3 regions of the Clostridium sp. 29_15 genome follow, and region 2 is predicted to be linked to each of the others. Evidence: a T-box and tRNA genes for the amino acid it is inferred to sense, from the RefSeq annotation. Region 2 holds a T-box; the other regions hold tRNA genes.

Region 1 (4,794 bases), on a different contig from region 2:
GAAAAGGTGGATTATGAAAAACACACCCCACCCTTGTACTAATTAAAGAAATCTTTTGATTTCTCCAACTTTATTTAATTGTTCCCATGGAAGATTTAAATCATGTCTTCCAAAATGTCCATAAGCAGCTGTTTGCTTATAGATAGGTCTTCTTAATCCTAAATCTCTGATAATTGCACCTGGTCTTAAATCAAATACCTTTTCTACTATTGATACAATTTCATCATCATTTATTTTACCTGTTCCAAAAGTTTCTACTGATATAGATACTGGCTTAGCTACACCTATTGCATAAGCTAATTGTATTTCTATTTTATCTGCAACTCCTGCTGCTACTAAATTCTTGGCAACCCACCTTGCAGCATATGCAGCTGATCTATCTACTTTAGTTGGATCTTTTCCTGAGAAAGCACCACCACCGTGTCTTCCACTTCCTCCATAAGTATCTACTATAATCTTTCTACCTGTTAATCCACTATCACCTTGTGGTCCACCAACAACGAATCTTCCTGTTGGATTAATGAAATATTTTGTTTCTTCATCTAATAATTCTGCTGGAATAACAGACTTTATTACATGCTCCATTAAATCTCTTCTTATTTGTTCTTGTGAAACTTTTTCATCATGTTGTGTTGATATTACTACTGTATCTATTCTTACAACATTATTTCCATCATATTCAACAGTTACTTGAGTCTTTCCATCAGGTCTTAAATAGCTTAATGTACCATTCTTTCTTACTTCTGTAAGTCTTCTAGCTAACTTATGGGCAGTTATTATTGGTAATGGCATAAATTCTTCTGTTTCATTAGTTGCATAACCAAACATCATTCCTTGATCTCCAGCACCAACTGCTTCAACATCATCTTTATTTCCTTGTTTCGCTTCAAGAGCTTCATCAACTCCCATAGCTATATCACTAGATTGTTCATCTATTGATGATAATACTGAACAAGTATCGCAGTCGAATCCATATTTTGCTCTATCATATCCAATTTCTTTTATAGTATCTCTAACTACTTTAGGAATATCAACATAACAGTTAGTTGAAATTTCCCCCATAACTAGTACCATTCCTGTAGTTACTGTTGTTTCACAAGCAACTCTTGCATTTGGATCCTTTGCTAATATGTTGTCTAATACTGCATCTGATATTTGATCACAAATCTTATCTGGATGCCCTTCTGTAACTGATTCTGATGTAAATAATTTTCTCATTATGCTTAGCTCCTCTCTTCTAGGCATGATATTAATTCTAAGCAATTAAAAACAATAAAAAAAACTCTTCAATAAGAAGAGCCTATATTCATAAGGTCTTTTCTTATCTTGCAAAATTTCTTGCAGGAATTGGCACCACACCTAAAAATGTAAAGTACAAAATTTAAAATGTAAAATTACTATAATTTTTCATTTTTAATTCTCCATTCTTCACTCCTAAATAGGTTGCCGGGTTTCACAGGGCCCTTTCCCTCCACCTCTCTTGATAAGAATTAATATCATGTTTAATTTTCAATCAATTATAACATTATCCCCAAATTATGTCAATATCTATTTCAAAGAAAATAAACACCAATTTTAATATTCATTGTATCAAAATTGGTGTCAAGTCATGGTGGAGGAGGACGGATTCGAACCATCGAAACGAAACGTAACAGATTTACAGTCTGCCCCCTTTGGCCTCTCGGGAACTCCTCCATTTGTGGAGCTGGAACCTACAACCTGCTGATTACAAGTCAGCTGCTCTACCGTTGAGCCATGCCAGCGTATATTATATTTTTAAATGGTGGAAACAACAGGGATCGAACCTGTGACCCTCTGCTTGTAAGGCAGATGCTCTCCCAGCTGAGCTATGCTTCCATATTATTCTAAATTAAATTATAAATGGTGGGGGAGGACGGATTCGAACCATCGAAACGAAACGTAACAGATTTACAGTCTGCCCCCTTTGGCCTCTCGGGAACTCCCCCATTTGTGGAGCTGGCAATAGGAATCGAACCTACAACCTGCTGATTACAAGTCAGCTGCTCTACCGTTGAGCCATGCCAGCGTATATTATATTTTTAAATGGTGGAATGGTGGGGGAGGACGGATTCGAACCATCGAAACGAAACGTAACAGATTTACAGTCTGCCCCCTTTGGCCTCTCGGGAACTCCCCCATTTAATAAATTTCTTTATTAACACTTTGTCTTTCGGCAACTACTTGCTAAACTGACAATGATTAGTATATATGTTTTTATTACATATTGCAACTTCATATTTCGTCATTTAAGTAATTTATAGCTATTTATCGAAGTTTTTATTCTATTTTTCTCTTTTTTACTCATTTTTACTCCCTAAACTTCTATATCTATTTTTATTTTAATTATCAGATAATGCTAAAAAGTTATTTATGTTATTGAATTATATTAAGTAAAAAATATTCATATATATTTATTGTGAGAGGGGGGATTCTTTTGCAAAAACTTAAAATAAATTATAATTCAAATTCAGCCTCCATGAAAATTGCTGAATTTTTAAAAAAATATATTAAACCACAAACCATTATTGTTTGTATTGGTACCGATAAATGTATTGGAGATTGTCTTGGCCCTCTTGTTGGCACATTACTTAAGGAAAATAGTTTTCCTATTCCTATATATGGTACTTTAGCCGATCCTATACACGCACTTAATCTTGAGAAAAGCATCTATGAAATTAAAAGAATATATCCCTATTCAACAATTATTGGTATAGATGCTTGTTTAGGTGATGCTAATTCCATTGGAGAAATTCATGTGCGTGACTTTCCCATTCACCCTGGAAAAGGTGTTGGCAAAATGTTACCTGATGTTGGCGATGTATCCATTATTGGAATTATAGATTCTAGTGATAATTCAGAATTTTTCACTTCCAGGAGTATACGTTTAAACTTAATATTTGAAATGGCTAAAGTAATATCAAATGGATTAATCCAATCTTATTCCAAATAAATATTTACTATATATCAAAAGAAAAGCTAGGTTTAGCCTAGCTTTTGTACTACTCAATTAAAGATATTTCATTTCCACTATCATCAAATTGTAATTTATTAATATAATTTAAAACTTGACCTGTTCCTTCTACTACTGCTTCCACTGAATTTTCAGCTATTTTTACATTTAATCCAGTGTTAACTTCGATAAGTTTATCTAATCCATATAATAATGAACCTCCGCCAGTCATTATTATTCCTTTTTCAATTATATCTGACGCTAATTCTGGTGGAGTTTTTTCTAATATAGATTTAACCCCGTCCACTATTAGGCCAACAGGTTCTTCAAGTGCTTCTCTTATTTCTTCAGATGTAATTTCCACTTGATCAGGCAATCCAGTTACTAGGTTTCTTCCCTTCATTATATAAGAACTTTCTCTTGCATCTTTATATGCACAACCTATATTAATCTTTAGATCTTCAGCAGTTTTTTCACCTATCATGATTCTATGCTTTAATCTAACATATTTTACTATAGCCTCATCAAATCTATCACCAGCTGATTTAATTGATTTTCTTATTACAACTCCACCTAGAGAAATAACAGCTATATCGGTAGTTCCACCACCTATATCTACTATCATATTACCATCAGGCTTGGTTATATCTATGCCAGCTCCAATAGCTGCAGATAATGGTTCTTCTATTAAATGCACTTCCTTAGCACCTGAATTTTTAGTAGCATCAATTACTGCTCTCTTTTCAACTTCTGTAGCTTGTGAAGGTATACATACCATTACTTTAGGAGCTATAATTTTCTTACCCCCACATGCTTTTTTTATGAATTCCTTTAGCATTTTTTCAGTTATGTCATAATCAGATATAACACCATCTTTTAAAGGTCTTACCGCTACAATATTTCCTGGTGTTCTTCCTATCATATTACGAGCTTCTTCACCTACTGCTAAAATCTTATTATTAACTTTATTAATAGCAACCACTGAAGGTTCTTTTAATATTACACCCTTACCTTTCACATAAACCAATACCGTTGCAGTACCTAAATCAATTCCTAAGTCTGCACTTTTTCTCCAAAACCACATTAAATTTCACTCCTATTATATACATAACAATTTAAAAATAATCATTTTTCAACAAAAATTACCTTTATACACCATTATATATATAATAAAGTTATCATTCAATAGCTTTATACTTCATTTTGGTAGCTTTTCCACCTCTTATGTGTCGTTCTGATTTATTAAGTTCCAATACAGAATGTGTCTGTTCTGCTATAGCTGGATTAATCTTAGGAAGTCTCTCTGTCATATCCTTATGAATTGTACTCTTGCTTACTCCAAACACCTTTGCGGTCTTTCTAATTGTAGCCTTTGAATCTAATATATACTTAGCTACTTCTAATACTCTTTCTTCTATATAATCTTTCAAATTACTACCTCCTTTTTTAATAAAACAATCATACCTTCACTAGCCAAACTAATGGCCAGTGAAGATTTATGAAAATTTACATTTAAAAATTAAAATAACTTGATGGATCTACTGACTTTCCGTTAGAATCTTCAACTTGAAGATTTAAAACATCACCGCATATATCAGATGTGAATACTAAAGAACTATTTCCTATTATTCCAAGTTCTTGTCCTTCAGTTACCATATCTCCTTCTGAGACATATACTTCAGGATCCAAGTTAGCATATTTTGTTTTTAATCCATTTGCATGTGCAACAACTATATAATTACCATCTTCACTATTGCTTCCCACTTCTTTAACTTGACCTTCTGCAGCACACTTAACAACACTTCCAATAGGTGCTTGTAAAT
Region 2 (4,794 bases):
ACATAACATACAAAATCATATGCATCTGTAGATATAAATAAATTATCATTTTTAATACTTACTCCTTTGCTATCAGCTACAAGCTTTACATTAGCATAAAGATATTTTACTTCTTGTGCCTTTGGTGATGCCTTTCTATCAGCATATACTATTCCATTGGTACAGAAACAATAATCTGTAGCTCTATCATCAAAATCTCCTCCATAAGCAAAGATTTTTTCCCCATCTTCATTAACTTTTTCCACAGATTGATCTATATAATCCCAAATAAATCCGCCTTGATACATTTCATACTTTTCTTCAAGTTCTGTATATAAGTGCATTCCTCCACATGAATTGCCCATGGCATGCATATATTCACAGCTTATATATGGTTTTTGTGGATTATTATTTAAGTATTCTTCAATATCTAAAGGTTTTGCATACATTCTGCTTTCCATATCACTTATTTCATTAAAATCTCTATTCCAAAATACGCCTTCATAATGAACTATTCTTGTATCATCATTTTCATGAAAATACTCAGTCATTTTCAAAATATTTTCTCCAGCATATGATTCATTACCACATGACCATATTAATATAGCTGGGTGATTTTTATCTCTTTGCAGCATAGATGCAGCTCTATCTATAACAACTTCTTTCCATTCTGGCAAGCTCCCTGGAATATTCCACTCTGGATCACAAGCTCCCATCTTTTGCCATGAACCATGACTTTCAAGGTTTGCTTCATCAATTAAATAAACTCCATACTCATCACAAAGATCATACCATAAACTTTGATTAGGATAATGAGATGTTCTTACAGCATTAATATTATGTTGTTTCATGAATTTTATATCCCATAGCATGTCTTCTTTAGTAATAGCACGACCTCTTTGATAATTAAATTCGTGTCTATTTACACCTTTGAAAACAATTCTCTTACCATTTAGCTTCATGACTTTATCCACTAATTCAAATTTACGGAATCCAATTCTTTGAGGTATTATTTCAATTAACTTATCCTCTCTATCTCTTACTTCTACATATAATGTATATAAATATGGATCTTCTGCACTCCATTTATATACGTTTTCAATAATTGCATCAAAATAAATTTCTTTATTAAAGTCTTCCTTTCCACTGCTATATACTATTTCTCCAAGCCTATCTTTAAGAGCTACTTCTACAGTACATTCTTCATAGCCTTCTAATTTAAGAGCTACACTTAAGATTCCATCACTATAATTTCTATCTAAATTTGCCTTAACAAACATATCCTTTACATGAGTTTTCGGTACTGCATAAATATATACATCTCTAAATATTCCTGAAAATCTCCAGAAATCTTGATCCTCTAACCAACTAGCACTACTTCTTTTATATACTTCCACCGCTAGCTTATTTTCTCCGCTCTTTAAGAAATCCGTAATATCAAATTCTGATGGCGTAAATGTATCCTCACTATATCCTATAAATTTACCATTTAACCAAAGATAAAATGCTGTTTCTACACCTTGGAATGAAATAAAAGTTCTTTTACCCTTTAATTCTTCCTTTATTTCGAAATTCTTCACATAGCTTCCTACTGGATTATACTCTTCTGAAACAAATGGAGGACGTAAGAATTCTTGTCCATCCCATGGATACATTGTATTAATATATTGACACTTATCATAACCTTGCATTTGAATATGCCCTGGTACATTTATTTCATCAAAATTATCACAATTAAAATCCTCTTTATAAAAATCAGCAATTCTTTCATGAGGATTTACTGCATAACTAAATTTCCATTTTCCGTTTAAACTTTGTCTTAATGGCATGCTATATCCTAATTTTAAGTCTTCTTTTTTTTCATAGAAAAGATGATCTGAATGAGCATCTATTCTATTAACTCTAAAAACCTCTGGATTATTAAGCCATTTTAATGTTGCTTCATTTATCATTTATAAAATTCCTCCTCTTAAACACCTTTGTATACATTTTCATTATATCATTTGTTTACTTATTTTTTTAGTATTTTTTTCAAAAAAAAATGCGTAAACCTATTTCTAGGCTTACGCATTCCTACTACGCAAATTTATTATATATACATATATCTTTTATTCTTACATAGTTTATTTTATTACAATCCATTAATTTTTGCCAATACTTTTTTATTATTTATGCAATAAAAATTAACTCCCTTATGAATTCAATTCCAAATTATCAATTTTCAATTATAAAAATGGAGCGGTAAACGGGACTCGAACCCGCAACGTCCACCTTGGGAAGGTGACACTCTGCCAATTGAGTCATTACCGCTTAAATGGTGCAGGTGAAGGGAGTCGAACCCTTACACCGATTGGCGCTAGATCCTAAGTCTAGTGCGTCTGCCAATTCCGCCACACCTGCTTGATATTTTAATTTTACTATTTTTTGTAAATTAATGCAATATTTATTTTAACAAATTTTCAATATTGACATAATTTAATTTGCTACATATAATAATCTTAAATATAAAAATACTATGATGAGAAGAGTAAACTAAAGGTATATTTCCAGAGATAATCTGCAATAGCTGGAAGCAGATTTAAATGAAATTAGTTGAAAACTAACTCGGAGTGACTCTAATCCAGTCCGTTTGTCATCACGTTACGATGATTCTTAAGTGGCCTATTATTTTAGGCAATTAAGGGTGGAACCACGGGAATATATATGCTCTCGTCCCTTTTCTATACGAAAAGAGACGATGAGCTTTTTTTATTTTAAAAAATACATAATGAAAGGACGAAAAAAAAATGATTAAAATAACTTTAAAAGATGGATCAGTTAGAGAAGCTGCTAAAGGTTCATCAATCTTAGATGTTGCTAAATCAATCAGTGAAGGTTTAGCTAGAAATGCACAATGTGGAAAAGTAAATGGAGAGGTTAAAGATTTAAGAACTATTTTAAATGAAGACTGTACTCTTGAAATTTGCACATTTGATAGCAAGGAAGGAAAAGATGCTGTAAGACACAGTGTTTCTCACGTATTAGCTGCTGCTGTTAAGAGATTATTCCCAGAAGCTAAAATAGCTATTGGACCATCAATTGAAAATGGATTCTATTATGACTTCGATACTGAAAAAGCTTTTTCAGCTGAAGACTTAGTTAAAATAGAAGATGAAATGAGAAAAATAATCAAGGAAAATCCTGCTATAGAAAGATTTGAACTTCCAAGAAACGAAGCTTTAGAACTTATGAAGGATGAGCCTTACAAAGTTGAATTAATCAACGACTTAGCTGAAGATGAAATAATATCATTCTACAAAATAGGTGATTTTACAGATCTTTGTGCTGGTCCTCACGTAATGTCATTAAAGAATATAAAAGCTATTAAATTACTTAGAAGTGCTGGTGCTTACTGGAAAGGTGACGAAAAGAATAAGATGCTTTCTAGAATTTACGGTACTGCATTCTTAAAGAAAGCTGATTTAGATGCTCACTTAGAAGCATTAGAAGAAGCTAAAAAAAGAGATCATAACAAATTAGGTAGAGAACTTGGAATCTTCACAACTGACGAAAAGGTTGGTCAAGGTTTACCACTATTCATGCCTAAGGGAGCTAAGATATTCCAAACTCTTCAAAGATGGATTGAAGATGAAGAAGAAAGAAGAGGCTATGTTTTAACTAAGACTCCTTTCATGTCTAAAAATGATTTATTTAAAGCTTCAGGACACTGGGATCACTATAAAGATGGAATGTTTGTTTTAGGTGACGAAATACAAGATACTGAAGTTATGGCATTAAGACCAATGACTTGTCCATTCCAATTTACAGTATACAATGCAGAACAACACAGCTACAGAGACCTTCCAATCAGATATGCTGAAACTTCTACTCTATTTAGAAAAGAAGCTTCAGGAGAAATGCATGGTCTTATAAGAGTAAGACAATTTACATTATCTGAAGGACATATAATCTGTACTCCTGAGCAATTAGAATCAGAATTTAAAGAAGTTATTGATTTAATTAACTATGTTATGAGTACTTTAGGAATTGATGGAGATATATCTTACAGATTCTCTAAATGGGACCCAAGCAACACTGAAAAGTACATCAATAACCCAGAAGCTTGGGAAGCTACTCAAAACCAAATGAGAACCATATTAGATCACTTAAATATAGATTATGTTGAAGCTGAAGGTGAAGCTGCATTCTATGGACCAAAGCTTGATATCCAATTCAAGAACGTTCACGGTAAAGAAGATACTATCATCACAGTTCAAATTGACTTTGCTTTAGGTGAAAGATTAGGAATGTCTTACATTGATAAAGATGGTAACAAGAAAACACCATTCGTTATTCATAGATCATCAATTGGCTGCTATGAAAGAACTATTGCTATGCTTATAGAAAAATATGCTGGTGCGTTCCCAACTTGGTTAGCTCCAGTTCAAGTTAAGGTATTACCTTTATCAGATAAGTACAATGACTACACTGCTAAAGTTGTAAGTGAATTAAGAAACAATGGAATCAGAGTTGAAGCTGACTACAGAACTGAAAAAATTGGTTATAAAATTAGAGAAGCTAGACTTGAAAGAGTTCCTTACATCTTCGTTGTAGGTGAAAAAGAGGAAGCTAACAACGAAGTTGCTGTAAGAAGCAGGAAGAACGGAGAAGAAGGTCCAATAGCTTTAAATACTATTGTTGCTAGAATATCTGATGAAATAGCTAAAAAAGAACGTTAATTTTAAACTTAATAATACATTTGATGCAACAAAAGTAGAGTTTCAATAACTTTAAATTATATAAAGGATGAGATTCAATATATCTGTATCTCATCCT
Region 3 (4,794 bases), on a different contig from region 2:
GTTAATTAAGCCATTTATGGCGATTTAATTAAGTGGATTAGCGTAGCGACATTCACTGGTTAACTAATCTACGTTTTGGCTATGCATTCAGCAGCTCTGTGTCCTGAGCTCCATGCCCATTGAAGATTGAATCCACCACAGTCACCATGAACGTCTAAAAGTTCTCCGGCAAAATAAAGACCAGGGATAAGTTTTGATTCTAAAGTTGAAGGATTTACTTCAGTAGTATCTATACCACCAATGGTCACTTGTGCTTGATTAAAGTCATTAGTTCCTATACAAGTAAATTTCCATTCTTTTAAAGTATTTATGAGAGACTTTTTTTCTTTCCAATTAAGTTCATAGCAAGGCATATGTAAATTTTCAATCTTACTTTCTTTTAATACTGTAGGTATAAGTTTTTTATTAATTACACCAATTAAAGCATCAATTATAGGTCTATAAGAAAGCACAGCAAAATGGCATTCAATAAAATCTTCTAAGGATTCAACAGTATATTTTGGTAGCATATCTACAACTATTTCTGTTTTTTTACCTTTGGCTAAAGCTTGTGATGCAAAGCCGGAAAGTTGTAGTATTGGTGGACCTGATATTCCGTAATCTGTGAATAATATTTCACCAAAATATTTACGCTCTTCATTACCATCAATAAGTAAAGATGCATAGCCATCAAATTTTACACCAGACAATGATTTAAGATGAGGATAATCTAGTTTTAACTGAACGATTCCAGGAAGTTGAGGAATTATACTATGTCCTAATTTTTCTGATAAATAATATCCAGTTCCATCAGATCCAGTTTTAGGTGCAGTTTTTCCTCCACAAGTTAAAAGTAGTTTATCACATGTGAATAATTTTAATGATTCATTATTTGTGGATAACTTAAAAACTTTTCCTCTGTGGATATCTTTTACTTTACATTCTGTATAAATTGGAATATTTCTGTCCTCTAAAGCTAATCTAAAAATATCCACAACTGAAGATGCTTGAAGAGATTGTGGATAAAGTTTGCTACTTTGTAATTCTACAATAGGAAGACCTAAAGCTAGGAAGAAATCTAAAGTATCTTTCACAGAAAAACTTTTTAAAGTTTCATAATAAAAATTATCATTATTGCTATGATAATTAATAAAGGGTTCTGTAATAGAGATATTAGAAATATTACAGCGACCATTTCCTGTAGCTAATATTTTTTTACCAATTCTATCAGTAGCTTCTAGTATGGCAACATCTATACCAAAATCTTTTGCGGTTACAGCAGCCATTAAGCCAGCTGCACCACCGCCAACAATTAATAATTCATGATGAATCAAAATAAACACTCCTTAAAGAATAATATCAGTTTTCATTATTCAAAGTTAATTTTATTTAGATTTTATCACAGTAATATAAGTAATTAAACTATGGAATACTAGGTAAGAGGTGATATTATTGTTAGCAAAAATAATTAATAAAGATTTAGAGGAATTTGAAAGAGAATTTAAGGTTCGCAGGATGAATTATGATCAAGTAGTAGTTAACTATCCCAGTGATATTGGACTGAAAGTATTTGATAAAAAAGATGTAGAATATATTAAACAGACAGAAATAGATGAATTCTTAATAAAGTATAGTGATTTTCTAAAAATAAAGCTTAATAGAGGAATATCTATAGCTCTATATAAGGCGTTATTGGAAAGTATAGAAGCTGAACTTGATATTATTTTTGAGAATTTGAATTTACTTAAAGATAAATATGAAGTAAACAAGAGAGGAGTTTGGGAAAAAGAAATATTGGCTGTTATTAATTATAAGATACCAGTAAAGCTTATTACTTCCGGTCAAAATTTTAAAAAAAGTGGATTTAATATATCTATTGAAATAATTGAAGAAAAAGAGTTTTTTGAAATATGTAAGTTTGAAATTAATAAAATTCAAGAAGAAATTAAGGAAAAAGAAAGAATTTTATCAAGATATGGTATGGCTATTGAGAAGATGAAAGACACTGAAAACCTAGTAAAAATGCTGGAGTAAGAGGGGCTTTATGAGGGGATGTAAAAAAAATAAAAAAAATGAAGAAAAAGTGTTGACACTTTTTCGGATTTCAAGTATTATAGTTAATGTGCTCGGGGAAATAACCCTGAAGGACAGAGAAATGAAAAACCTAGGCCCCTTGGTCAAGCGGTCAAGACACCACCCTTTCACGGTGGTAACAGGGGTTCGATTCCCCTAGGGGTCACCATTTTTAAATTTTTGGAAGCATAGCTTACAAGCAGAGGGTCACAGGTTCGATCCCTGTTGTTTCCACCATAATGCGGCTCAGTAGCTCAGTTGGTTAGAGTGCTGGCCTGTCACGCCAGAGGTCGAGGGTTCGAGCCCCTTCTGAGTCGCCATTTAAATTTAAAATGAAAATAGAATAGTTTCTTGGTTATAATATGCTGGCATGGCTCAACGGTAGAGCAGCTGACTTGTAATCAGCAGGTTGTAGGTTCGATTCCTATTGCCAGCTCCATATTATGGCCCCTTGGTCAAGCGGTCAAGACACCACCCTTTCACGGTGGTAACAGGGGTTCGATTCCCCTAGGGGTCACCATTTTTAAATTTTTGGAAGCACTGTTGTTTCCACCATAAATGCGGCTCAGTAGCTCAGTTGGTTAGAGTGCTGGCCTGTCACGCCAGAGGTCGAGGGTTCGAGCCCCTTCTGAGTCGCCAATTTAATTTTAAAAGTGAACATATGAAAACAAATTAGAGAACAAAAGCCTAAGGCCCCTTGGTCAAGCGGTTAAGACACCACCCTTTCACGGTGGTAACAGGGGTTCGATTCCCCTAGGGGTCACCATTTTAAATTTGTTTATGGAAGCATAGCTCAGCTGGGAGAGCATCTGCCTCTGTTGTTTCCACCATAAATGCGGCTCAGTAGCTCAGTTGGTTAGAGTGCTGGCCTGTCACGCCAGAGGTCGAGGGTTCGAGCCCCTTCTGAGTCGCCACTTTTAAAATTTATATAGCATTCATGCTGGCATGGCTCAACGGTAGAGCAGCTGACTTGTAATCAGCAGGTTGTAGGTTCGATTCCTATTGCCAGCTCCAAAGAACTCTAGTTTTTCTAGAGTTTTTTATTTTGCTAAATTTTATATAGTAAACACTTAAATTATACAGAAAAAAAGTAAGAGTTATAATAAACTCTTACTTTTTTTACATTTAATTAAAGTCGTTTTTTAGATATATTCAGCTTTATTCTCACATCATCTCCGTAAAATTTAAATAATTTAAAATTACCAAGCAATCTAGAATATAGTCTAGTAGTATAAATATTTGATATTTCTAATAAATTTAAATTTGTAGAAATCAGCATCTTTTTATTATTTAAAAGCTTTTTATTTATTAAATTAAATAATTCATTAGTGGTAAAATCGGTAACTTGTTCAGCTCCTAAATCATCAATGATAAGCAAATCACAATTAATAAGAAGATCTAATAGTGTAGAATTATTTTCTAAAGCAATAGATCTTAAATCTTTAATCAATTCATCAGAAGTCTTGTAGATTACTAAATATCCTTTATCTAATAATTCTTTAGCAATACACCATGATAAGAAGGTTTTACCTGTACCTGACTCACCATAAAATAATAAATTAGTATTACTTTTTTCAAAGTTAGGAAGATACCCACCAATAATAAATTCATAAATCATTTCCATGTTCTTTTTTTGGGTGTATTTATGGTTGTTATCATAAGTAGAAGAAAATAAATTAATATTAAAGTTTTTAAAATTACAATTATGTAGAGAATTTTCAAGTTCTGAAGTTTGATAATATAATTTAACTAATTTTGATTTATAGCAACTACATTTCTTATTGCCAATAAATCCTGTATCTTTACATTTAGTGCATTGATAATGCAATGTTAAATAGTCCATAGGATAGCCATTAGCTGTAAGTAGTTCATATTTTTTTTCCCTAAGGGTAGTAATATTTTCACGGACAGTATTAAGCTCTTCCTCAGGAATGCCACGTAAAATTGACATTGGTAAAGAGATAGAAAGCTTTTGGATTTCATTATCTAGTTCCATAACTTTTGGAACTGTAAGCTTGATTTCTTCTTTTCTATTTCTTAAGGCTTTCTTTTCATCTTCTTGTATTTTTTCGTATAGTTCAGTTATTTTTTGTTGATATCCTTTAATCATTATCATACCATCCTAATAATTCTTGTTCTAAAGTATCATGAGCTTTAGCAGCCGTTACATTAATATTAGAGTTATTCATCCTCTTACTATTATTACTTGTATAATTACTTTTATTTATAGATGAAGGTGCTAGTTTATTTTCTTTTTCAGCAATTGCTTCAAGAGTTTTTAAATTATTTTTGTTCCAGTTAGATAAAATTCCATCTATATATTTAAATTCAGCTCTATTTAATCTTTTGAAGCATCTATTACAAGCTTCTTCTATTACTGGAATAGGAAAGTTAAATTTCATAATCCATTTTTCTAGCATTTCTTCTTGTGGCTTCATGATTTCAGTATTAGTAATTCCTAGGTATTTTAATATATGGCGTATTTTCACCCATTTATCTTCATTCATAGTGATATAATGCTGAGCTTGTTCTAGCGTTGTAATTTTCATTTCATGCCACGATTGAGCTATTTTATTTAAATATCTATAATCGGTTTTACCACGTTGAATATAATATTCTAATAAAAGAAGAGTCAATTCTGTAGATAAATTATAATCTTCTTCCCAGCTTAAATAGTTGGTCATTTCAATAGGGGATAGAGGACGTCCTAAAAGCCTTTCAATATCTGTTAACATATCTTTT

The links. A T-box is a leader RNA that pairs with one kind of tRNA and senses whether it is charged. The one in region 2 lies ahead of thrS (threonine--tRNA ligase), so its partner is inferred to be a tRNA-Thr.
Region 1: it encodes a tRNA-Thr, which carries the amino acid that the T-box ahead of thrS (threonine--tRNA ligase) is inferred to sense. The anticodon was not compared.
Region 3: it encodes a tRNA-Thr, which carries the amino acid that the T-box ahead of thrS (threonine--tRNA ligase) is inferred to sense. The anticodon was not compared.

What each region holds. Positions count from the first base shown of each region.
Region 1 covers NZ_MNRT01000043.1:116,619-121,412, forward strand. The annotation lists gene metK (methionine adenosyltransferase) at 43-1,218, opposite strand; SAM riboswitch class I at 1,319-1,490, opposite strand; tRNA gene BHW04_RS11910 (tRNA-Tyr) at 1,611-1,695, opposite strand; tRNA gene BHW04_RS11915 (tRNA-Val) at 1,782-1,857, opposite strand; tRNA gene BHW04_RS11920 (tRNA-Tyr) at 1,883-1,967, opposite strand; tRNA gene BHW04_RS11925 (tRNA-Thr) at 1,973-2,047, opposite strand; tRNA gene BHW04_RS11930 (tRNA-Tyr) at 2,074-2,158, opposite strand; gene yyaC (spore protease YyaC) at 2,456-2,971, shown strand; gene mreB (rod shape-determining protein MreB) at 3,021-4,055, opposite strand; gene spoIIID (sporulation transcriptional regulator SpoIIID) at 4,150-4,401, opposite strand; gene BHW04_RS11950 (M23 family metallopeptidase) at 4,484-4,794, opposite strand, start outside.
Region 2 covers NZ_MNRT01000021.1:62,773-67,566, reverse strand. The annotation lists gene BHW04_RS03565 (glycoside hydrolase family 2 TIM barrel-domain containing protein) at 1-1,931, opposite strand, end outside; tRNA gene BHW04_RS03560 (tRNA-Gly) at 2,214-2,289, opposite strand; tRNA gene BHW04_RS03555 (tRNA-Leu) at 2,295-2,379, opposite strand; T-box leader at 2,486-2,699, shown strand; gene thrS (threonine--tRNA ligase) at 2,766-4,697, shown strand.
Region 3 covers NZ_MNRT01000030.1:27,101-31,894, reverse strand. The annotation lists gene BHW04_RS06415 (NAD(P)/FAD-dependent oxidoreductase) at 69-1,313, opposite strand; gene BHW04_RS06410 (hypothetical protein) at 1,432-2,013, shown strand; tRNA gene BHW04_RS06405 (tRNA-Glu) at 2,147-2,221, shown strand; tRNA gene BHW04_RS06400 (tRNA-Asp) at 2,296-2,372, shown strand; tRNA gene BHW04_RS06395 (tRNA-Thr) at 2,417-2,491, shown strand; tRNA gene BHW04_RS06390 (tRNA-Glu) at 2,498-2,572, shown strand; tRNA gene BHW04_RS06385 (tRNA-Asp) at 2,615-2,691, shown strand; tRNA gene BHW04_RS06380 (tRNA-Glu) at 2,744-2,818, shown strand; tRNA gene BHW04_RS06375 (tRNA-Asp) at 2,890-2,966, shown strand; tRNA gene BHW04_RS06370 (tRNA-Thr) at 2,992-3,066, shown strand; gene BHW04_RS06365 (ATP-binding protein) at 3,182-4,162, opposite strand; gene BHW04_RS06360 (DnaD domain protein) at 4,155-4,794, opposite strand, start outside.